2 regions of the Bacillus paramobilis genome follow, and region 2 is predicted to be linked to the other one. Evidence: riboswitches for the same ligand, from Rfam matches in the RefSeq annotation. Region 2 holds a riboswitch; the other holds the start of a gene.
The links. Region 2 has a riboswitch for FMN ahead of ribD (bifunctional diaminohydroxyphosphoribosylaminopyrimidine deaminase/5-amino-6-(5-phosphoribosylamino)uracil reductase RibD). Riboswitches for the same ligand answer to the same signal wherever they lie in the genome.

Region 1 (11,496 bases), 2.5 Mb from region 2:
ATGGACAATACTATTTAAAAAACGAGAAGTTTATAAAGGAAGTTTATGATAAAAGTAAGGACAAGGAAGTTTATGATGAAGCGATTGATCGTGTAGGCGATAAGATGATTGCGAAAAACTTCCAAACGAATGCTGTATTGTATAAAGCGGTCGGCGAAAATATAGCAGGACAAAAACCAAAATTAGAAAAAGTAAAAGAAGCGGAAATTCGAGTAAATGAGCCAATGAAATTTGATCGATTTGCTGTTTATCAAGTGGATTATAAAGAAAATGAATTTAAAAGTATGTCCTTTAACTTGCAAAACAAAGAAAATAATCAAAAGTGGGGACCGATTAAAGTTGATTTAACGAATCCTACAGAAAAATATGATTTAGGAAACGGTTATTCTTTAGAATTATTAAGCTATTTCCCTGATTTTTATTTTGATGAGAGTGGAAGACCAAATACAAAAACGAAATTACCAAACAACCCTGCATTTGTGTTTAAAATGTTTACGCCTGAAACACCAGATGGTGAAGTGAGTTTTGTTGGTATTCAGCAAAATATAGAACCTGATGGAAATAATAAATATAAAATGTCGTTTGCAGGTGTGGAAATGCAAAATGCAACAGCACTTACTGTAAGGAAAGATTTAACGCTTTGGATTCTCGGTATTGGAGGATTTATATTTATGGTTGGTGTCATTCAAGGCATGTATTGGAATCATCGCCGTATTTGGATACAACGCGTTAATGATGAATGGTGGATTGCAGGACATACGAATAAAAATTGGTTCGGTTTAAAGAAAGATATTGAAAGAGTACTAGAAGGTACAGCAATTCCGCAGCCAAGCGATAAAGTAGTAGATAAAAAAATTAGTTAAGGTGGGGAAACGATATGGTGCAAATAAGTAGTAACTTTCTCTTTACCGCATTTATTTTATATTTAATTGCAACTCTATTTTTCGGGGGAGCAATTAAAGAAAAAGGTCATAAATGGGCAAATATAGGAATAACGATTACAATTTTAGGGTTTATTGCACAAACAGTATATTTTGTTACGAGATGGATTGCATCAGGACATGCACCGGTTAGTAACTTTTTTGAATTCGGTACGTTTTTCGGCATGATGCTTGTCGGAGCATTTATTGTCATGTATTTTATGTACCGTGTAAGTATAATCGGACTATTTGCATTACCAGTTGCGCTTTTATTAATTGCCTATGCGAGTATGTTTCCGCGGGAAATATCTCCGCTTATTCCATCTTTAAAAAGTAATTGGTTACATATTCACGTAACGACTGCGGCTGCAGGACAAGCAATCTTAGCGATTAGTTTTATTACAGGCGTTATGTATTTATTGAAAAATGTAGATCAATCAAAAAGAACGAAACGTACATTTTGGTTAGAAGCGGTCGTGTTCACACTTGTTTGTACAGTTGGATTTATTGGAGTAACAACGGTATTTTCTAGTATGAAATATGAAGCGAAATTTCAATGGATTGATAAAAATGAACAACAAGTGGAGATGAAGTACAACCTTCCTGCTTTAGTTGGACCGCATGAAGGGAAGTTATTGACAGAAAATAAATTAGAGCCGACAGTTGAAGTTCCAGCGATTGTAAATGCGAAAAAATTAAATACTGTAATTTGGTCTGTGTTAGTAGGAACGTTACTTTATATTGTATTAAGACTTGTTTTACGGAAACGAGTATCAGCGGCGCTTCAGCCGTTAGTAAAGCATACGAATAGTGATTTACTAGATGAAATCGGATATCGATCTATTGCAATTGGATTCCCAGTTTTCACATTAGGTGCATTAATTTTTGCGATGATTTGGGCACAAATAGCGTGGACACGTTTTTGGGGCTGGGATCCAAAAGAAGTTTGGGCGCTTATTACTTGGCTCTTTTATGCGGCGGTATTACATTTACGTTTATCAAAAGGGTGGCATGGAGAGAAGTCAGCGTGGTTAGCGGTAATTGGTTTTGCGATCATTATGTTTAACTTTATTGTAGTAAACTTAATTATCGCGGGTTTACATTCATACGCATAGAGAAATAAAATAGGAGAGTGAATGTCACTTTCCTATTTTATTTTTGTCAACTTTTCTTCTTTTTTGAGAAAAACATGACAAAGTAGCGGTTGATTTTGTAAAATGATGTCGAGGACATTATATACTGTTCAAAAAAAATACATAGTTTTGGAAAAAAATTGAACAAACTTTATTATTCTTGTGAAGCATAATATGGGAAGCGAAACATTTAGAAGATTGCTTAAATAAACGAGAATAGCGCAACATAATAGTGTAGAAGGGTAGGTGTAAACCGTTGTCGTAAAAGTACGCAACGGGTAAAAATGGAAAATGAATCAAGAATTTTAATTGTAGACGATGAGGATCGTATTCGTCGTTTGTTGAAAATGTATTTAGAAAGAGAACAATACACAATTGAAGAAGCGGATAATGGTGATACAGCTTTAGAAATGGCGTTACAAAATGATTACGATTTGATCCTATTAGATCTTATGATGCCTGGTAAAGATGGTATTGAAGTGTGTAAAGGGGTTCGTGAGAAGAAAGCGACGCCAATTATTATGTTGACAGCGAAAGGTGAAGAAGTAAACCGAGTACAAGGGTTTGAGGTAGGAACTGATGATTATATTGTGAAACCATTTAGCCCACGTGAAGTAGTGCTTCGTGTGAAAGCGGTATTACGCCGTTCTGTACCAACAACATTCTTTACACAAGATACAACGACAAAAGATGTTACTGTGTTCCCTCATTTAACAATTGATAATGATGCACACCGTGTTACAGCAGATGGTAATGAAGTAAACTTAACACCGAAAGAGTACGAATTACTATTATTCTTAGCGAAAGCGCCTGATAAGGTATTTGATCGTGAGCAATTGTTAAAAGAAGTATGGCAATATGAATTCTTCGGAGATTTACGTACAGTTGATACGCATGTAAAGCGTTTACGTGAGAAGTTAAGCAAAAAATCACCAGATGCTGCGAAAATGATTGTTACCGTTTGGGGCGTAGGTTACAAGTTTGAGGTTGTGAACGACTGATGCTTTGGAGAAGTGTAGTAGGGAAATTATGGATGACCATATTACTTCTCGTTTCGTTTGTGCTTGGATTTGTTGCGATTTTACTTTCGCAGTACTTTAGAACGTATTATGTTGATATGAGTCAAGATAAGCTTCAAAAAGTTGCAACAAGTGTTACGCAATTAATTGAAGAGGGTGCCGATGTAAAAACGATTGAGAATGTTGCTTACAAATTCTCTGATAAACTCTCAAGAATTATTATTGTAGAAGATGGTAAGGAAATTTCTTCTTCTCCTAAGCAAGAAGGATTAGTCACTCTTACAATAGATGATTTAAAAAATGATAAAGAGTTAGCAGCTGTTTTTACAGATAAAAAGGAAATTAAGAATAACATTAGAAAAGCTTCTAATAGTAGGAAAAATATAAACACTGAAGATGATATTATGATTGTTGGGAAACCAGTGCAGTCCAAAAATCAAAGTGCTGTGTTTGTATATGAATCTTTACAAGTTCCAAAACAAGGTATGGAGAGAACGACTGATTTTATTTTCTTATCAGCAGGGATTGCGATTGTTTTAACAACGTTCTTTGCATTCTTCTTATCTACTCGAATTACAGCACCACTCCGTAAAATGCGTGAGGTTGCTTTTGAGGTGGCGCGTGGGAAGTTTGATGCGAAAGCTCCTATGGTGTCTCAGGACGAGATTGGTGAGCTTGCAACGGCCTTAAATCAAATGGGAAAACAGTTGAAGTTTAATATGAATGCTCTGCAGCAAGAAAAAGAACAGTTAGCTAGTATTTTAAGTAGTATGGCAGATGGGGTTATTACGTTAAATCAAGAAGGTGAAGTCGTTGTAATCAATCCGCCGGCTGAACATTTCTTACAAGTTTGGCAAGAAGAAAAAGAAATAGAGCTAAGTAAAAAGCTACCTTCTGAACTTGTTGAACTATTCCATCTCGTTGTAGAAAGTGAACAACAACAAGTGGTTGAAATTAACTTACAAAAAGGGAACTATGTAGTTCTTATGACGCCGCTTTACAACCAAACGAAAATTCGCGGGGCGGTAGCTGTATTGCGTGATATGACGGAAGAACGTCGTCTTGAGAAAATGCGTCAAGACTTTATTGCGAACGTATCACATGAACTCCGTACACCGATGGTAATGCTTCAAGGATATAGTGAAGCAATTTTAGATGATATTGTGCAAACGAAAGAAGAAATTAATGAGTTTGTTCAAATCATTTATGATGAATCCGTTCGTTTAGGTAAACTTGTAAATGAATTATTAGATTTAGCGCGTATGGAAAGTGGTAATGTAGAGTTACATATAGGTGAAGTTGATATTCATCCTTTCGTTGAAAAAATAGGTCGTAAATTCCAAGGAATTGCAAAGGATAAAGAAGTCGCATTAACGGTTGATTTCCAAAATCCAATTGAGCAATACCCGTTTGATGCAGATCGTATGGAACAAGTATTGACGAATTTAATTGATAACGCAATTCGTCATACGAATGCAGGCGGACATGTAACGCTTGTAATTGATACGAAAAATAATGGTCTTACTTTTGAAGTACAAGATTCGGGCGCTGGCATTCCAGAAGAAGATATTCCATTTTTATTTGATCGTTTCTATAAAGCTGATAAAGCAAGAACACGTGGGAAAAAAGGTGGAACAGGGCTCGGGCTTGCGATTGCAAAAAATATTGTGCAAGGCCATGATGGTAAAATTGCTGTTTCAAGTGTTGTTGGAGAGGGAACTACATTCTCTGTATATTTACCGAATCGTATAATTTAGATATGTGTTTTTAAAGTTGATAATGAATAAAGTTCTACTGTTTTTTATTTTTTTGTAAAATCAATTAAATAAATAATAGTAGAACTTTTTTCTATCTTAGTCGAATGAAGAATAATAAGAGGGGTGTCGTGAAGCGATGAAATTATACACGAAAACAGGAGATAAAGGTACAACAAGTGTAATAGGCGGCAGAGTGGATAAAGATAATATTAGAGTTGAAGCATATGGCACGATAGATGAGTCGAATTCTCATATTGGATATGCAATGACGAAGCTACAAGGCGGGTCTTTTGGAGATATTTACAATGAACTTGAAAATATTCAACATGAACTATTTGATTGCGGGGGAGACTTGGCGATAGTAGAGGGGAAAGCTCCTTATAAAGTAACGCTTGAAATGGTTGAAAGCTTAGAAAGAAGGATTGATTCGTATATAGAAGAAGCACCGCCGTTAGAGCGTTTTATTTTACCAGGTGGAAGCGAAGCGGCAGCTGCTATTCATATTGCACGTACAGTTGTAAGGCGAGCAGAACGATGTGTAGTGTCCTTGCAAAAAGAAGGGGAAACAAATGAAGTTGTTCTAAAGTATGTAAATAGACTATCGGATTATTTGTTTGCGGTAGCTAGAGTAATAAATGCTCGATTACAAGTAAAAGACGTGGAGTATAATCGCAGTGCAATCGTTTTTCGTGATAAAAAAGAGAAGGAAGTGGAGTGATTCACTTTCTTTTTTTGTATACTTTTTTCTGTAATATACCAAAATAGAGAAGGTATGGTGTTAATTAGAAAACGGAGGATGTATATGAAAGTGTTAAAATGTGGCGTCATGTTATTGACAGTACTGTTTTTATCTCAATTACATGTGTACGCAGAGGGAAACCAATGGACATGGCCTGTTGAAGGGCAGATAAGTGATTATTTTGGGACAAGGCATGGAAAACACTACGGTATAGATATAGCGGCACCGATTGGCGCGCCTGTGGCAGCTATTCAAGAAGGTAAGGTAACAAAGTCTTATTATTCAAGTAGTTATGGAAACGTTGTATTTATTAAACATGGAGAATATGAGGCCGTGTATGCACATTTAAATAAGAGATATGTAGTTCAAGGGGATTATATTTCAAAAGGAGGAATAATTGGAGAAGTAGGAAATACAGGAGAATCGAGAGGTGCACACTTACATTTAGAAGTTCATCAAGGAAGATGGACGATGGCGAAAAAGAATGCGATGAATCCATTGCTTGTTCTAAATGAACAGAGAAATGAAGTTGTTTCCTCATCCTTATATGTCGTCCAAAAAGGGGACACTTTAGTTAGTATTGCACGGAAATTTAGTATGTCAGTTAAGGAAGTTAAAGAAAAAAATGGACTGCAGCAAGATCGGATTTATCCAAATCAACAATTATACGTAAAGTAAAAAAAGAGCTAGTTAAACTAGCTCTTTTTTTACCAAAAAATAAAGACACATATAAATCCAGAAATAGCTAAGTAGCTATATAAGTAAAATACTTTCGTTCTTGTTTTTTCGTTCGTTCGAAATAGTACAATAGTCGGTTCAATTAAACCGATTGTCAAACAAAGTAAACCAAGAAGCATACAACCGATTGAAATGGAGTACAGGGCAATTTGTGGTGCTTGAAATGGAATCATCCATTTTAATAAAAATGCAATAAGTGCAGTGTAGCAAATGCTGCCGATGTATTTATTCAACGGTGCATTAGAACGGAACCCTGGAAGTTTTTTTAAGAAAGAGCGGGAAACAACTTCAGTTTGTAAAGATGTGTGCTTTTCAATTATTTTTTGAGCTTCTTTTCCTTTTTGGAAAAGGGATAATATCCAGTTTCGCTCACCTTGAAAAATAAATTGAGAAGTTGTCAAATAATGATCCACCTTCACTTTATTCCAACTCTTCCACTGGTGACGCTCACACAGTTTTAATTTACTCTCTGTTTTTTTATCATACTGATAAATACTGATGCCATCTTCGTCGAAAGCAGCATAGTATGTCTCACTTGAGAATGTGCCTAAATCAATTGGACAGTAGAAAAGTAATTCTTTTTTTAAGTAAAAGTATTCTTTTCTTAAGTTTTTTTTCATTACTTCTCGAATAGAGTGTCTCTTTTCTTTTTTCATGACATTTCCTCCATAATCCAGAAAATGTTCTTATCTTAACAATTCAACATCTTATCACTTTTAACTATATATGACTAGTGGATTCATAGGAGAAATGCCTAATACTAAAAAATATGGGGTGTATTGTAAAATATAGTGATTGGTTTCGGTTATATAAAATTAATAACTTATTTTTAATAAGTTACACTTTTTTTGTTCACAACATGATCATGTTGTTGTATAATGAAGTGGAAAATAGAATATCGGTCTATCTTCGGGGCAGGGTGAAAATCCCGACCGGCGGTGATGAACTATATGTGATTTTGTTCTAAGCCCGCGAGCCGTTAAGGCAGGATTTGGTGTGATTCCAAAGCCGACAGTATAGTCTGGATGGGAGAAGATGGAGGTTCAAGCGTTCAAAAAAGATATGGATTTGAACGTCTGTTTGATGTGCCTTAAATTCTCCCTTTGTGTAAAACACAAAGGGTTTTTTCGTTCTATGAAAAAATAGGCATAGCAGAACCTTTCCACTTTCCATGAGATGATCGATGGAAAAGGAGAGAGAAAGATGAAACAAAAAAACAGTGTAGTGCAGATGGTGAGTGTAGCGATGCTAAGTAGTATTGCATATTTACTGATGATGTTGGATTTCCCGTTTCCAGGGCTTCCGCCATTTTTAAAAATTGATTTTAGTGATGTACCAGCTTTAATTGCTGCGATTATTTTTGGGCCAGTTGCAGGGATAATTGTAGAGGCGATAAAGAATATTTTACATTACGGGATTCAAGGGAGTTTAACGGGAGTACCAGTTGGCGAAATTGCTAACTTTATTGCAGGATGTTTATTTATTGGACCGGCAGCTTTCTTATTTAGAAAGTATCGTACTGTTAAGAGTTTAACGACAGGATTAATGCTAGGGACAATTACAATGGCGCTCATCATGAGTGTATTAAATTACATCATTATATTCCCAGCTTACACTTGGTTTTTAAATTCACCAGCTATGTCTAGTGAGGCTATAAGAACAACGGTTGTAACGGCAATCTTACCATTTAATTTGATTAAAGGAATTGTTGTGACAATTGTATTTGTAGCGTTATTCTCACGCCTGAAAGTATGGGTGTTTGCAAAAATGAAAAATGCATAAAATATAAAAAAACCATTAGTAGTATGGAACTACTAATGGTTTTTTATTAAGTAGAATGAAAATAGAAAACAAAAAATATCCCTCATATTAATGAGGGATATTTTTTGAAGTTAATAAAAGACTATTCGAATTTTAAAGAGTCGCCGTCGAATGATTCGTCAGCAACTTTAATTGAGTCAGTTGGACAACCTTCGAATGCATCCATCATATCTTCAATTAATACATCTGGAATTTCAACGATACCTTGGTTATCGTCTAACGTTACAAATGCAATACCTTCATCATCATAATCATAAATGTCTGGTGCAGCAGCGCCGCAAGCACCACATGCGATACAAGTATCTTTATCAACGATTGTATATTTTGCCATCTTTTTTCCCTCCTGATAATATGTATGTGAAAAGCTCGCCATAAAAATTATAACCTTATTGTAAAACGGTTTTTAAAACTTTTCAACATAAAATTATAATGATAATCCTTATCAATTAGAGTGTCAACTAATTTTTGCATTATGTCACAAGATTTTCAAAATACGTAAATGTTATTTCGTTTGGTACAATATACTATATACAAGTACATAGTGCCGATATGATAAGTTTAATAATGCGATCATACTAAAAAGTAACTAAGTTAGATTGAAAGGTGGAAGCGGTAATGCAACTACAATATACAGTATTGTATTGTTTAAAACAATTGAATGGTGAAAGGACCGTTTCTTCTATTTATTATTTATTAAAAGGAAAACGATCTTCACAAACGTTACAAGATGGAAATATGTTCCGAATTTCTTTTTTGTTTGGAATATATAAATCGTTAAATAGAACAGACTATGATCGTGAAGTTGCAAAGTTGTTGCAAGCAGATTTGATTCAAGAAATACGTGAAAATACATATTTGTTAACATCTAAAGGTAAAATGCAGTTGCAAACATGGGAGGAAGTGTATGCTTTTCCCGCGCATTTACATGGTTTGCACTATGGCGAATTAGGTGAAACATTTTGGAAAAGAGTATCATTAATCATTCAAACTATATCTAATTTACAACAGAATAATACGAAGTTTATTCCCATTCAACAAGATACAGAAATAACGGTGTGGGTGAAACGCTTTTTAACAGGTATACCGTATAGGAGAAGTGAATTGGCTAAAAGATTATGGAAAGAAATACATAATCTTTTAGGAAAAGGTGATGTGGTAGAAGCGACAATTGTAACATATCGATTAACAGGATATGAACGTATCGGTTGTACATTGCAGCAATTAGCGGAAATTACGAAACAAGATATATTTCGGGTGTATTTTTTATTTTGGGGTACAATTCACTTCTTTATACAAGAAGTTCGCGATAAAGAAAATGAATTTCCACTGTTAGCGGAAATTATATCTTACCCAAATGAGAGAGCTGAATTATTTAGTTTATCAACGAAAAAAACATATAATTTTTGGAGACAAGGACGTTCTTTAGAAGAAATAGCGACAATTAGAAATTTAAAGGTTGCAACGATAGAAGATCATTTTGTTGAAATTGCTTTACGAGAAAAAGAGTTTTCAATCGAGATGTTTATGGAAAAAGATAAAATAGATAAAGTAACAAAAGTAATTGTGGCATTACAAACACGTAAGTTGCGTGAGTTGAAACAAGCGGTTGGAGAGGGGATTTCTTATTTTGAGGTCCGTCTTGTATTGGCGCGGATGGAGGTTATAAATGAAGCTTGAGGAATATTTATATAGATGGTTTGGATATTCTGAATTTCGTCCAGGGCAAAAAGGGGTAATTACAGATTTATTAGAAGGAAAAGATGTTATAGCAATGCTCCCGACTGGAAGAGGAAAGTCTATGTGCTATCAACTTCCAGGGCTAATGCAAGAAGGAACAGTACTTGTTGTATCACCATTATTATCTTTGATGGAAGATCAAGTTACACAATTAAAATATGTTGTGAAAAACCGAGTGATTGCATTTAATAGTTTTCGGACATTGCATGAAAAAAGAGAAGCGATGAAAAAATTAGCTTCATATAAATTTATTTTTGTTTCACCAGAGATGTTGCAGTCGGAAGTGTTAATAAGAGAATTGAAGAAAGTTCATATTTCATTATTTGTTGTGGATGAGGCTCATTGTATTTCACAATGGGGTTATGATTTTAGGCCAGACTATAAAAAACTAAATGTAGTCATTGGGAATATTGGGTCTCCTACGGTGCTAGCATTAACAGCAACAGCGACGAAAGATGTACTCCGAGATATAGCAGAGAGTTTAGATTTGAAGAATGTGACGCAACATGTATACTCTATTGATCGTCCAAATATTGCAATGGAAGTACAATTTGTGGATACGATAGAAGAGAAGAAAGAAGCGCTTTTGGACCAGGTGATGTATTTACAAGGGCCAGGAATTGTATATTGTTCAAGCAGAGCGTGGACAGAACGTTTAACGGAATATTTAAGAGGAAAAGGCGTGACTGGTGTCGCTTTTTATCATGGTGGTATGGAACATGAAGAGCGTATGTTAATTCAACAACAGTTTATGAATGACCAGTTGCAGCTTGTAATATGTACAAGTGCTTTTGGTATGGGAGTAAATAAGTCGAATACGAGATATATTATTCATTTCCATTATCCGACTAATATAGCTTCCTATTTACAAGAAATCGGAAGAGCTGGAAGAGATGGTGAACCGAGTATAGCTATCTTACTATGTAGTCCGTTAGATCACGATTTGCCAATTTCAATAATTGAAGATGAATTGCCGAGTCAGTCGCAAATACAATTTTTATTTTCTTTACTACAAGAAAGAATGTTTCAAACGAAAGAATTGCCAATAGAAGAGGTAGAAGAAATTTGTTATAATGCAGCAAGATTTAATGAACAATATTGGCGCTTCACCCGCTATCATCTTGAGCAGCTTGGAATCATACAACAGCGAAAATTAAAATTAGAGAGCTTGTCAGATGAAATTATGAACCGATTAATAGCTGAAGTAGAGATAAGGCTGCGTAATAAATATAGTGAGCTAGAAAACATGAAATCATGGATACAAGTGAAAGGATGTAGACGTGAATATTTGCTGCAACAGTTCGGTTATAGAAAAGAGACCGAGTTAAAAAATTGCTGTGACTATTGTAGTATTACAAAAACAGACTATAAAAAAAGACAAGCGCAACAATCGGATTTCGACTATAATTGGGAAACAGAGTTACAAAAGCTTTTCGGTCTAGAAAAGATGGGGGAATGATGAACATTCAAAGGCATAATATTGAAGATATGAGTCCGAAAGAAATAAGGCTGAATCTGTATATTACACAGTTCATTATTATCGGTATCGGTTGTTTGCTAGCATATATATTATTCCCAGATATAAAATCGGTGTATAGTCTGTGGAAATGGGAACCGGTGTCTATACTTATA
Region 2 (11,496 bases):
AATTTTACGGTAACCTAAATTACAATATTCGTCAAGGTTAATAACTTATATTTCTGAAAATTGTTACATCATTACACTAAACGATACTCTAACTGAATTTCATGTAAAATTGGGATACTATCATACCCAATACTTGGAATTTCTTTCTTTATTTTTCGTGCCTCTTCCACTGCATTCACATATAAATTCGTCATCACAAAATTACGTTTTTGGTAAAAACGTAACGCATTCATATTATCATTTGTTGTTATGAGCCACACCCGCCCACACCGCTCTTCTTCCGCAACTTGTAATACACACTCCACAAGTTTTGTTCCTATTCCTTTTCTTTCTTCAAAGCTATCTAACGATACAATTTCACACATATTTCCGGTCACTTCATACGTTATAATTCCGATTATTCTGTCATCAAAGAACGCAACAAATCCTGGCAACTCTTCTAACTGATGCCCCTTCCCACGTGAAACCATCAACGAACTCCCCCAGTTCTCACACATGAACATTCGGATTGTTTCTTTCATCACTGGCGTAATTTTTTGTATATACACCATTTCCTATTTCTCCCCCTTTCTATCATTGTGATACAATATAAGTGTATCACATGTAACGGTATTTGGAGGATGAGGTAAAGTATGAAACGTTTTTTTGCAACATTGTTTACTATACTAGGTGCGATAACTGCCCTTGGGATTTTCTTTACAAATAAAGTGATGTACTTAAAGAAAAAAACAGAGGAAGAAGTACTCGAAAGAGAAACGAAAAAACATTTTCGTATAGAGGATTTTGATGCTCTTCATAAAGAAGAAATTCATATCCCTTCGCAATTTGGATATGATCTTCACGGATATTACATTCCTGCTGGTCATTCCAATAAGTTTATGATTTTTTGTCACGGCGTAACTGTAAATAAAATGAACTCTGTAAAATATGCAAGGTTATTTTTAGACAGAGGGTATAATGTCGTTATTTATGATCATCGTCGTCATGGTAAAACTGGCGGAAAAACAACAAGCTATGGATACTATGAAAAACATGATTTAAAATCAGTAGTTGACTGGCTAAAAAGTCGTTTTGGAACAAATATAACACTCGGTATTCATGGTGAATCTATGGGAGCTGCAACACTTCTTCAATACGCAGGACTTGTAGAAGATGGTGCTGATTTCTATATTGCAGATTGTCCTTTTTCTGATTTCTACGGGCAATTACAACACCGTTTAAAGGTTGAATTCCATTTACCTAAATGGCCTTTATTACCTCTAGCAAATGCTTTTTTAAAAGTGCGTGACGGTTATACGATTCGCGAAGTTTCACCAATCGATTGTATAAAAAACATTAACAATCCCGTCCTCTTTATTCATAGTAAAGATGATGATTATATTTTGGCTGATATGACGAAAGCACTATATGAAGCAAAAGAAAACAATAAACAACTTTATATTGCAGAACACGGTGCACACGCTTGCTCTTATAACGAAAATAAAGAAGAATATGAAGCAGCCGTTGATCAATTTTTAAACTCATATGTAAAAGAAACAAAAAACAGGCTTGCATAAGCCTGTTTTTTTATTGCGCTAAAACGTCTGTAACTTGTTCCATGTTTTCAGAAATCCATTGCATTGCATCATCTAACGTTGGAAATTCTGTCGTTTGAAATGTTACTTCATCTTGAAGTAACCAAACATCCTTTGACTCTTGTCCTACACCTGCAATGGACCAGTGTAACAAACTATATGGATGATTATCATTCAAAAATGATGCCCACGTGCGCTCATTTGCAATATTTCGTAATGTACGTAATTGTTTATCCATCTTTCGTCACCTTACTCTAGTCAGTTATAAAAAACATTATAACACTCTCTTCTCTCCCAAAGAAAGTGCTCTTTTTACCCCGCATTAACGGGCAGTAAAACTCCCACCTCAAAACTCAGCTAAAACAAAGAAGTTAGGTGGGAGATTAACTGCCCCTAAAAGCCCGATTGGTTCAACTAATAATTAGTGGGGGATACCTCCCCCACTAATTAAAGTTTCACTTTATATTGTCAAGTACTTCTCTTAATTATATGATGAAATTAAGCGTTTGGGAAGGAGGGATAGCGTTGGCTAAAGTACAAATTAAAGTAAATGATAATGGCTCTTTTCGCGTTACAGGGGACGTGGAATTAGTCGATTCACAAGGGAATGTATTCCCAGCAAAGCCGGCATTTTCTTTATGCCGTTGTGGTTTATCAAAAAATATGCCTTATTGCGATGCTTCGCATAAAGGTAAATTCGAATCTGTTGTTAGAGCACCAGAGGCAGAATAATTCCACATGTGACATGCACATTTTTTTGTGCATGTTTTTCTTTTTTACACCTCCGTTATATCCCTTCTCCTTACAACATTTCTCACACTTTTGTCACCATGCCAAGCTACATGTATTTTCACACAATTCTTCACATTCGAATATTTTTTACTAGCCTTTTATCTTTTTTGTGCTATAATTTGAGCAAACAACATCCTTCGGGGTCGGGTGAAATTCCCAACCGGCGGTGATGAAGTGCAAACTTCTAAGTCCGTGACCCGTTTTCAACTCGAAAACGGTGGATCTAGTGAAACTCTAGGGCCGACAGTATAGTCTGGATGGGAGAAGGATATGTTTTCTAGTAATTTTATATAGCGAATACACTTTTATTTCAGTATGCATATTTTTAAAGTTTCATTTTGAATCTTTATATATGTTTTATTTTGTATACTTATGTTTCTATACTGGAATAAAAAGATACGACTAGCGTTTGAAAAATTCGATATTTTGCTAGGTTTTTTCCTTATGCAAAAATATCAATCATCGTTAGGTTTCTTTCCTATACTTTCGTATTCGAACTATATTTCTAGAAATCACGTCTCCCAAACCCCAAGGATATAAAATCCTTGGGGTTTTTTGATTTTTTCAGGAGAGGTGAAGAGAATGACAGATCAAGAATATATGAGGATTGCCCTGCAGTTAGCAGAAGGAACATCCGGACAAACAAGTCCAAATCCTATGGTTGGTGCTGTTGTTGTAAAAGATGGAAACATCGTCGGTATGGGAGCTCATTTACGTGCTGGTGAAGAACACGCAGAAGTTCATGCTCTTCATATGGCTGGTGAGAAAGCAAAAGGAGCTACCGTTTATGTAACACTTGAACCGTGTAGCCATTTTGGAAAAACACCACCTTGCTGTGAATTACTCATCGAAAAGGAAGTTAAGCGAGTTGTAATTGCTACTCTTGATTGCAACCCTCTCGTTTCTGGTAATGGAAAAAAGAGATTAGAAGAAGCTGGCATCGACGTAACTACCGGTGTTCTTGAAGCAGAAGCCACCTTATTAAATCGTTTCTTTTTTCACTACATGAAAACGAAACGTCCATTTGTAACCATAAAAACAGCGATGAGCTTAGATGGGAAAACAGCAACTGTCACTGGTGAAAGTAAGTGGATTACAGGTGAAGAAGCACGAGCTGATGTTCACCAATATCGCCATACACATGATGCGATTCTCGTTGGAGTAAATACAGTTATAGCTGATAATCCGCATTTAACGACAAGAATTCCTAACGGGGGTAAACATCCTATACGTGTTATTTTAGATACCCATTTACGAACACCACCATCTTCTCATGTCATCAAAGATGGTTTAGTACCGACATGGATTTTTGTCGGTAAGGATGTAAATAAAGAGAAAATAGCTTCTTATGAATCTGAAAATGTAACTATATTCCAAATGAAAACGAAGCAAATTGAAATTGAGGACCTCCTTTTCTTTCTTGGAGAGAAGCAAATTCTTTCTTTATTCGTTGAAGGAGGCCAATCGATTCATGCAAGCTTCTTACAAACAAAGCATTTCAATGAAATTATAACTTATATAAGCCCGATATTAATTGGCGGGAAAGATGCCCCTACTTTATTTGGCGGAAATGGTTTCGCAGCATTACAAGATGCACTTTCCTTGGAGATTCAAGCGATGAAACAAATTGGCGATGATATAAAAATCGTTGCGAATGCCCGAAGCGAGGTGACGGAATGTTTACAGGAATTGTAGAAGAGTTAGGAACGATTACAAACATGCAACAAAGCGGAGAAGCGATGAAGTTAACGATCCATGCAAATAAAATTTTATCAGATGCTCACTTAGGTGATAGTATCGCGGTTAACGGTATTTGCTTAACTGTAACGAGTTTCACAACAACTTCATTTACAGTGGACGCAATGCCTGAAACGATGCAATCAACATCACTTCGCATGCTTAAACCACACTCTAAAGTAAATTTAGAGCGGGCGATGGCTGCAAACGGACGATTCGGTGGACATTTCGTTTCAGGACATATTGATGGCATCGGAACGATATTAAACAAAAAACAACACTATAATGCCGTCTATTACAAAATAGCTATTGCTGATGAATTACTGCGCTATTGTTTGCATAAAGGATCCATCGCTGTTGATGGAACGAGTTTAACAATATTTGATATAGACGAATCTTCCATCACAATCTCACTCATCCCGCACACAGTAAGTGAATCTGTTATCGGTGGAAAGAATGCCGGTGACATCGTAAACATTGAGTGTGACATGATCGGTAAATATATCGAACGCTTTATTTCTAAACCTGTAAATCGAACTGGTTCAATGAGCAAAAGCTTTTTACAAGAAAACGGATTTCTATAAGGGGGAAGCATGATGTTTCATCGTATTGAAGAAGCTCTAGAAGATTTAAAACAAGGAAAAGTCGTTATCGTATGTGATGATGAAAACCGCGAAAATGAAGGCGATTTTATCGCTTTAGCAGAGTATATTACGCCGGAAACGATTAACTTTATGATTACACATGGGCGCGGCCTCGTTTGTGTACCGATTACGGAAGGGTACGCAGAACGTCTACAATTAGAACCAATGGTAGCTCATAATACGGATTCGCATCATACTGCATTTACAGTGAGTATTGATCATGTTTCTACAACAACAGGAATAAGCGCTCACGAACGGGCAACTACGATACAAGAATTGTTAAACCCTGCATCAAAAGGTGCTGATTTCAATCGTCCTGGACATATCTTTCCATTAATCGCGAAAGAGGGTGGTGTCCTGCGCCGCGCTGGTCATACAGAAGCTGCTGTCGATTTAGCACAGCTTTGCGGAGCAGAACCAGCTGGAGTTATTTGTGAGATTATTAATGAGGACGGTACGATGGCACGCGTACCTGATTTACTACAGTGTGCAAAACAATTTGATATAAAAATGATTACAATAGAAGATTTAATTGCTTATCGCCGCCACCATGAAACATTAGTGACGAGAGAAGTAGAAATTACATTACCTACAGATTTCGGTACTTTCCATGCAATTGGCTATTCTAATTCATTAGATACGAAAGAACATATCGCACTCGTAAAAGGTGATATTTCAACAGAAGAGCCTGTGCTTGTACGCGTTCATTCAGAGTGCTTAACAGGTGATGTATTTGGCTCATGCCGTTGTGATTGCGGACCACAACTCCATGCTGCACTTGCTCAGATTGAGCGTGAAGGAAAAGGCGTTCTTCTCTATATGAGACAAGAAGGACGAGGCATCGGCCTTCTTAATAAGCTTCGCGCTTATAAGTTACAAGAAGATGGATTCGATACTGTAGAAGCAAACGAAAAACTTGGATTCCCAGCTGATTTGCGAGATTACGGTATTGGCGCTCAAATTTTAAAAGATTTAGGTTTACAACATTTACGATTATTAACAAATAACCCGCGAAAAATTGCTGGCTTACAAGGTTACGATTTAGAAGTAATCGAGCGTGTACCATTGCAAATGCCAACAAAAGAAGAGAATAAAACGTATTTACAAACGAAAGTAAACAAATTAGGACATTTACTAAACTTATAATAAAGGGAGAGATTCATTATGGTATTCGAAGGTCATTTAGTTGGTACAGGATTAAAAGTTGGGGTTGTTGTTGGACGTTTTAATGAATTTATTACAAGTAAGTTACTCGGCGGAGCTTTAGATGGATTAAAGCGCCACGGTGTAGAAGAAACTGATATTGATGTTGCTTGGGTTCCTGGCGCATTTGAAATTCCTTTAATCGCTAAAAAGATGGCTAGTAGCGGAAAATATGATGCAGTTATTACGCTAGGTACTGTAATTCGCGGTGCTACAACACATTACGATTACGTTTGTAATGAAGTAGCAAAAGGGGTTGCATCTTTATCACTACAAACAGACATCCCCGTTATTTTCGGTGTATTAACGACTGAAACGATTGAGCAAGCAATTGAACGCGCAGGCACGAAAGCTGGTAATAAAGGCTATGAATCTGCCGTTGCTGCGATTGAAATGGCTCACTTATCAAAACAATGGGCATAAAAAAAGAGGCTGCGGCCTCTTTTTTTATTTCTTTACTTTTTTCCGTACATCTTTTATTAATTCATCCATTGTTTTTCCTTCTGTTTGTATACGAAGCGTTTGTGCTGTTCTCCATACATTCTCTCTTTTCTTCGCTTCTTCTATAATAGTAATTTCTTTTCGGACTTCCTTTAAATCTTTCCCTTCTGTTTTCAACCCAAAATGTTCAGCTTTCGTTCGAAAATGTTGTTCAATTCGTTGTTGCATCTCTTTTTGTTCAGGATTTTCGGCAGCCTTAACTGGATCAGTACTTATTGCTTTTAGTAAAATTAGACAAGTCATAATCGCTAATATATATTTGTGCATGTAAAATCCTCCAACCCAATATAAATTACATATTTACTATGTACAATTGGGGCTTGGAAAATTCGTCCACCAAAATTCTTTTTTTTACTCAAAAACCAATAATATCAAGCGTTTACAACTATTTATTACATTTTATTTACAAAAAAGCAAACTCTTTTACAAGTTTGCTTTTTATCTACCTTATAATGCACATTCTTCAATCTCAAATCCTAAATCTTCAATCATACCCCAGTCTGCAGTCGGCTCTTGCCCAGCTGTTGTTAAATAATCTCCAACAAAGATAGAGTTTGCTGCAAATAAACCGATTGGCTGCACAGAGCGTAAATTGATTTCACGTCCTCCTGAAATGCGAATTTCTTTCGTTGGGTTTACAAAACGCATCATTGCCAGCACTTTTAAACATTCTACTGGTGTTAATTCTTTTTGTCCTTCAAGCGGTGTACCCTTTACAGCAACAAGGAAATTACATGGAATTGAGTCTGCATCTATACGTTGTAATTCAAATGCAATTTCAGCGCGTTCTTCTATTGTCTCCCCCATTCCAAAAATCGCCCCAGAGCATGGTGAAATACCCGCTTCTTTCGCTTTTTGAACTGTATCAACACGATCGTCATACGTATGAGTGGAGCAAATACTTTCGTAATTATTTGCATGTGTATTTAAGTTGTGGTTATAACGATGTACACCCGCTTCCGCTAAACGTCCTGCTTGATCTTCGTTTAAGAAACCTAAACAACAACAAATTTTCAAATCTGTCGTTTCACGAATCTCCTTAACGGCTCCAATTACGTGATTCACCTCTTTATCCGTCGGGCGACGACCAGATGCTACAATACAATATGTACCCGCTTTACGGCGAATTGCTTCGTGTGCTCCTTCTATGATCTTTTCCTGCGTTAACCATGCATATTTATCAATCGGCGCCTCTGAAATAATAGACTGTGAACAATATCCGCAATCTTCAGGACATAATCCAGATTTCGTATTAATAATCATATTTAATTTTACTTTCTTACCAAAGTGATGATGGCGAATGATGTAAGCTGCATTCATAATCTCTAAAACTTCTGTCTCATCAGCTTCTAATATCGCTATTGCATCCTCTTTCGTAATCATTTTCTCTTCTACTACGTCATATGCAAGTTTTTTCCAATCCCTTTTTGTTTGTACTTGTTTCATTTCATCTCTTCCCCTCTTTTGTTATGTGCATAAATAAAGCGTGATACGTCGCCATTATCCCTTCATTTTCCGTGAAGTCTCTTTCGTATATGCGAAGCATCGCACGAAAGAGTGAGGGACTTTGACAATAGGATTCTTCATTACTATTAGTCGCTCCTACTTTTCGAATAGAATGTAGAAACTCCCTAACTTCTGTAAACCTTTCTATGTAACATGTTTCAGAAACATGCACATCCCCTGTTTCTATTTCACATATATGACGCAACTGATTTTTCGAATAAAAACGTTGCCCAATCGATGTTTCATTTTGTATATCTTTTTCTTCTTTCGCCCGCTGGAACGAAGCATGCAATTCTTGAAATGTTTCGTGTCCAAACGTTGAAAAGAGTAATATCCCATCTATAGACAAATGATGAAATAAATTTCTTATCACTTGTTTTAAATCATTTAGCCATTGAAATGTGGCATTCGAAATAATGACATCATACGTTTCTTCTAGTCGTAATCTTTCGATATCCTCACAGTAAAACATTACATTTTTCACATTTTGTCTAGTTTTCGCAACCTCAATCATACTTTCAGCAAAATCAATGGCTGTAATATGCGCTTTCGGAAATAAGTTTGATAATTGCTCTGTAACATATCCTGTCCCGCATCCAAGTTCTAAAATACGTATCGTTGAATTTGCACTATATCGCCGATTCAATGTAGAAAGTAATGAATGTGCCATCTTTTTTTGTACATTTGCATATTGATCGTAGGATACAGCTGCCACGTTAAACCGTTTTTGTAGTAACGTTTTGTTGATCATGTCGTATCCCCTCTACAAATTGAATTATCTCATTTCCGCAATATTCGAAATTCGTTACGCATAATGCGTGTCCAGCCTCACTTACTACCTTGAGCGTGGCAGTCTCATTCTCAGCCATACTACGCGCTGCAGATAATGGGCATATTACATCCTGCTCTCCGTGAATAAGTAGGATAGGAACTTTAACCTCTTTCAGCTCTTCCCTCATATCTGCTTCTATTAAATACTCCAAACCTAATTGCAAAGACTGAATAGAATCACCTTTAAAGCGTTTTATCATATCTTCAAACCTTTTATTCTCTTTCAGCTCATCTTTTGTAAACATATTTTCATAAAACCGCTTGAGCGTATCTTTTTTCTTTCTCGCTACATTCTTTTTCAGCCGTTCTACATGCAAAGCATTCCATCCACTCGTATAGTCGCTCGTATTTGTAAATTTAGCAGTGCCACCAATTAATACGATACCTTTCGCCTTAATCTTTTTATGAGCTTGAACTGCCGCTAACGCTCCTAGTGACCATCCAACTAAAATTACATTTTCATCTTTTGCTACATCTATTATTCGCCCCGCAAATTCACTTTGTTCTCTCACATTACGCCAATTGATACATTGAACAGAATATCCTTTAAAATACGGCAGAACTAAAGTCCAAACACCTTCTTCCATTCCCCACCCAGGAATAAAAATAATCTTTAGCTCTTTCATACTAAAAACCCCTCTTCTTTACCAATGCGTATAATATGCTGAATAGCCCAGTTCAAATCAGCTATTGTATGTTGGGACGTAACTGCAAAACGGACCCGTGAACTATTTACTGGAACCGTTGGTGGACGAATTGCAATTGCTGCAATACCTACCTCTTGCAACCTTTTACTAAACCGTAGAGCTGTTTCATTTGTACCGACTACAATCGGTACAATATGAGTTGAGCTATTCCCAATATCAAAACCAGCTTCCTGCAAATGTGTCCTAAAATATGCTCCATTCTCTATAAGTCTCTCTCTTCTTTCATTATCTTCTTTCACAATTTCAATTGCTTTTTGTACCGCCCCTAACGTTCCTGGTGGTAAAGCAGTAGTAAAAATAAAGCTTCTCATCATATTTTGTAAATACTCTATATAAATTGCATCGCCTGTCAAATACGCACCATAACACCCTAAAGCCTTGCTAAACGTCCCCATATGTATATCAATGTTTTGAGCAATATCTTTTTCTATATGGGATAACCCTGCTCCATCCATTCCATATATTCCACTCGCATGTGCTTCATCAACTATAATCATTGCTCCATATTTCTCTTTCATTTGCACTAAATCTCTTACATATGCAGTATCACCATCCATACTAAAAACAGTATCCGTTACGATTAATTTCTTCTTTTTTGGCGGTGCTACTTGCAACAGCTTCTCTAAATGATCTAAATCATTATGACGATATCTTTTATGCTCTGCTCCGCTTAATATAATTCCATCAACGATGCTTGCATGATTTAATTTGTCACTAAACACAATATCGTGACGACAGACTAATGAAGAAATCACTCCAACATTTGCGGTATATCCACTATTTACAACTAAGGCTTTTTCAGTGCCTTTCCAATCGCATATACTTCTCTCAGTCTCTTCATACAGTGAATAATTTCCTACAACGAGCCTTGATGCTGTCGCCCCAGTTCCATATTTTCTTGTGCATGCTATAGCAGCTTCTTTTAACCTCGCATCTCCAGCTAACCCTAAATAATTATTTGAAGCTAAATTCAGCATCCTTTTTTCATCTCGAATAAGCCATGTCTCTTCTGCTTGTTCTGTTACATGCAAATTGCGATACTGCCCTTGCTCATTTAATTGTTGCAATTTAGATTGAAGATGTGTGCGCCACGTTTGATTCATTTCGGATGAACTCCTCTAATTTCGAAATCATTATATACTCTTTTGCAGATTCCAAGACTTCTTCTTTTGTAAACTCACCTTCAAAGAATGGTAATAAACCTAAAACCGGTACCCCACTTAGCTCTTCAATCATTTCTTTATTTTCTTGTACTCTTTCCATTTCACATTCTTTGCAGCCGGATAAAATTACACCTGCTACTGTTAAGCCCTGTGCCTTCGCATAAGCAATCGTTAAAACTGTATGATTTACTGTTCCTAATGTAGGACGTGCGACTATAATAAGAGGAAGCTGTAATTCTTTTGCGAAATCAATTACTAAAGCGTCTTCTGTATACGGAACAGCCAGTCCACCTGCTCCTTCTACAAATAGGCTATTAAATTCTTTCAATCGTTCATTATAGTGATCCATAATTTCCTTTAAATGTACTACTCTTCCAGCTCTTTTCATGGCAAGTCTCGGAGCAAGTGGCTCTTCAATGGAATAAGGGCAAATTTCATCTTCTTTTGTCGGTACACCTGATAATACTTTTAGCCTTGCTGCATCTCCCTCTGGATTTAATGCAACATGTCCACTTTGCAACGGTTTATATACCCCTATGTTATATCCCAATTCTCTAAATACACCTGCTAATGCACCTGCAACTACAGTTTTTCCCACTTCAGTATCCGTTGCTGTTACAAAAAAACCGCTCATTATTCTCCCTCCGTAACATCTGAGATTGCTTTATACAAAATATGTAACATATCATCAATCTCATCAATTGTAGAAGCAAGAGGAGGCATAAATACAATCGTATTACCTAGCGGTCTTATAATCATGCCCAGCTCTCGTGAGCGTTTACACACTTGAACACCGACTCTCTCTGTCCATTCAAACGCTTCTTTTGTTTCCTTATTC

Region 1: linked by a shared signal. The riboswitch ahead of AABL52_RS19465 (ECF transporter S component) and the one ahead of ribD (bifunctional diaminohydroxyphosphoribosylaminopyrimidine deaminase/5-amino-6-(5-phosphoribosylamino)uracil reductase RibD) in region 2 are both predicted to bind FMN.

What each region holds. Positions count from the first base shown of each region.
Region 1 is NZ_CP151108.1:3,810,599-3,822,094, reverse strand. Features, by position in the region: gene resB (cytochrome c biogenesis protein ResB) at 1-863, shown strand, start outside; gene resC (cytochrome c biogenesis protein ResC) at 878-2,035, shown strand; gene resD (DNA-binding response regulator ResD) at 2,338-3,054, shown strand; gene resE (sensor histidine kinase ResE) at 3,054-4,829, shown strand; gene AABL52_RS19480 (cob(I)yrinic acid a,c-diamide adenosyltransferase) at 4,966-5,547, shown strand; gene AABL52_RS19475 (peptidoglycan DD-metalloendopeptidase family protein) at 5,632-6,246, shown strand; gene AABL52_RS19470 (hypothetical protein) at 6,276-6,962, opposite strand; FMN riboswitch at 7,208-7,347, shown strand; gene AABL52_RS19465 (ECF transporter S component) at 7,510-8,088, shown strand; gene AABL52_RS19460 (ferredoxin) at 8,210-8,458, opposite strand; gene AABL52_RS19455 (helix-turn-helix domain-containing protein) at 8,743-9,804, shown strand; gene AABL52_RS19450 (RecQ family ATP-dependent DNA helicase) at 9,794-11,323, shown strand; gene AABL52_RS19445 (CPBP family intramembrane glutamic endopeptidase) at 11,323-11,496, shown strand, end outside.
Region 2 is NZ_CP151108.1:1,302,740-1,314,235, reverse strand. Features, by position in the region: gene AABL52_RS06915 (GNAT family N-acetyltransferase) at 72-551, opposite strand; gene AABL52_RS06910 (alpha/beta hydrolase) at 633-1,556, shown strand; gene AABL52_RS06905 (DUF2552 family protein) at 1,567-1,812, opposite strand; gene AABL52_RS06900 (CDGSH iron-sulfur domain-containing protein) at 2,100-2,306, shown strand; FMN riboswitch at 2,496-2,639, shown strand; gene ribD (bifunctional diaminohydroxyphosphoribosylaminopyrimidine deaminase/5-amino-6-(5-phosphoribosylamino)uracil reductase RibD) at 2,949-4,061, shown strand; gene ribE (riboflavin synthase subunit alpha) at 4,043-4,687, shown strand; gene ribBA (bifunctional 3,4-dihydroxy-2-butanone 4-phosphate synthase/GTP cyclohydrolase II) at 4,700-5,893, shown strand; gene ribH (6,7-dimethyl-8-ribityllumazine synthase) at 5,912-6,373, shown strand; gene AABL52_RS06875 (hypothetical protein) at 6,398-6,718, opposite strand; gene bioB (biotin synthase) at 6,899-7,897, opposite strand; gene bioC (malonyl-ACP O-methyltransferase BioC) at 7,899-8,708, opposite strand; gene AABL52_RS06860 (alpha/beta fold hydrolase) at 8,674-9,414, opposite strand; gene bioF (8-amino-7-oxononanoate synthase) at 9,411-10,598, opposite strand; gene bioD (ATP-dependent dethiobiotin synthetase BioD) at 10,564-11,292, opposite strand; gene bioA (adenosylmethionine--8-amino-7-oxononanoate transaminase) at 11,292-11,496, opposite strand, start outside.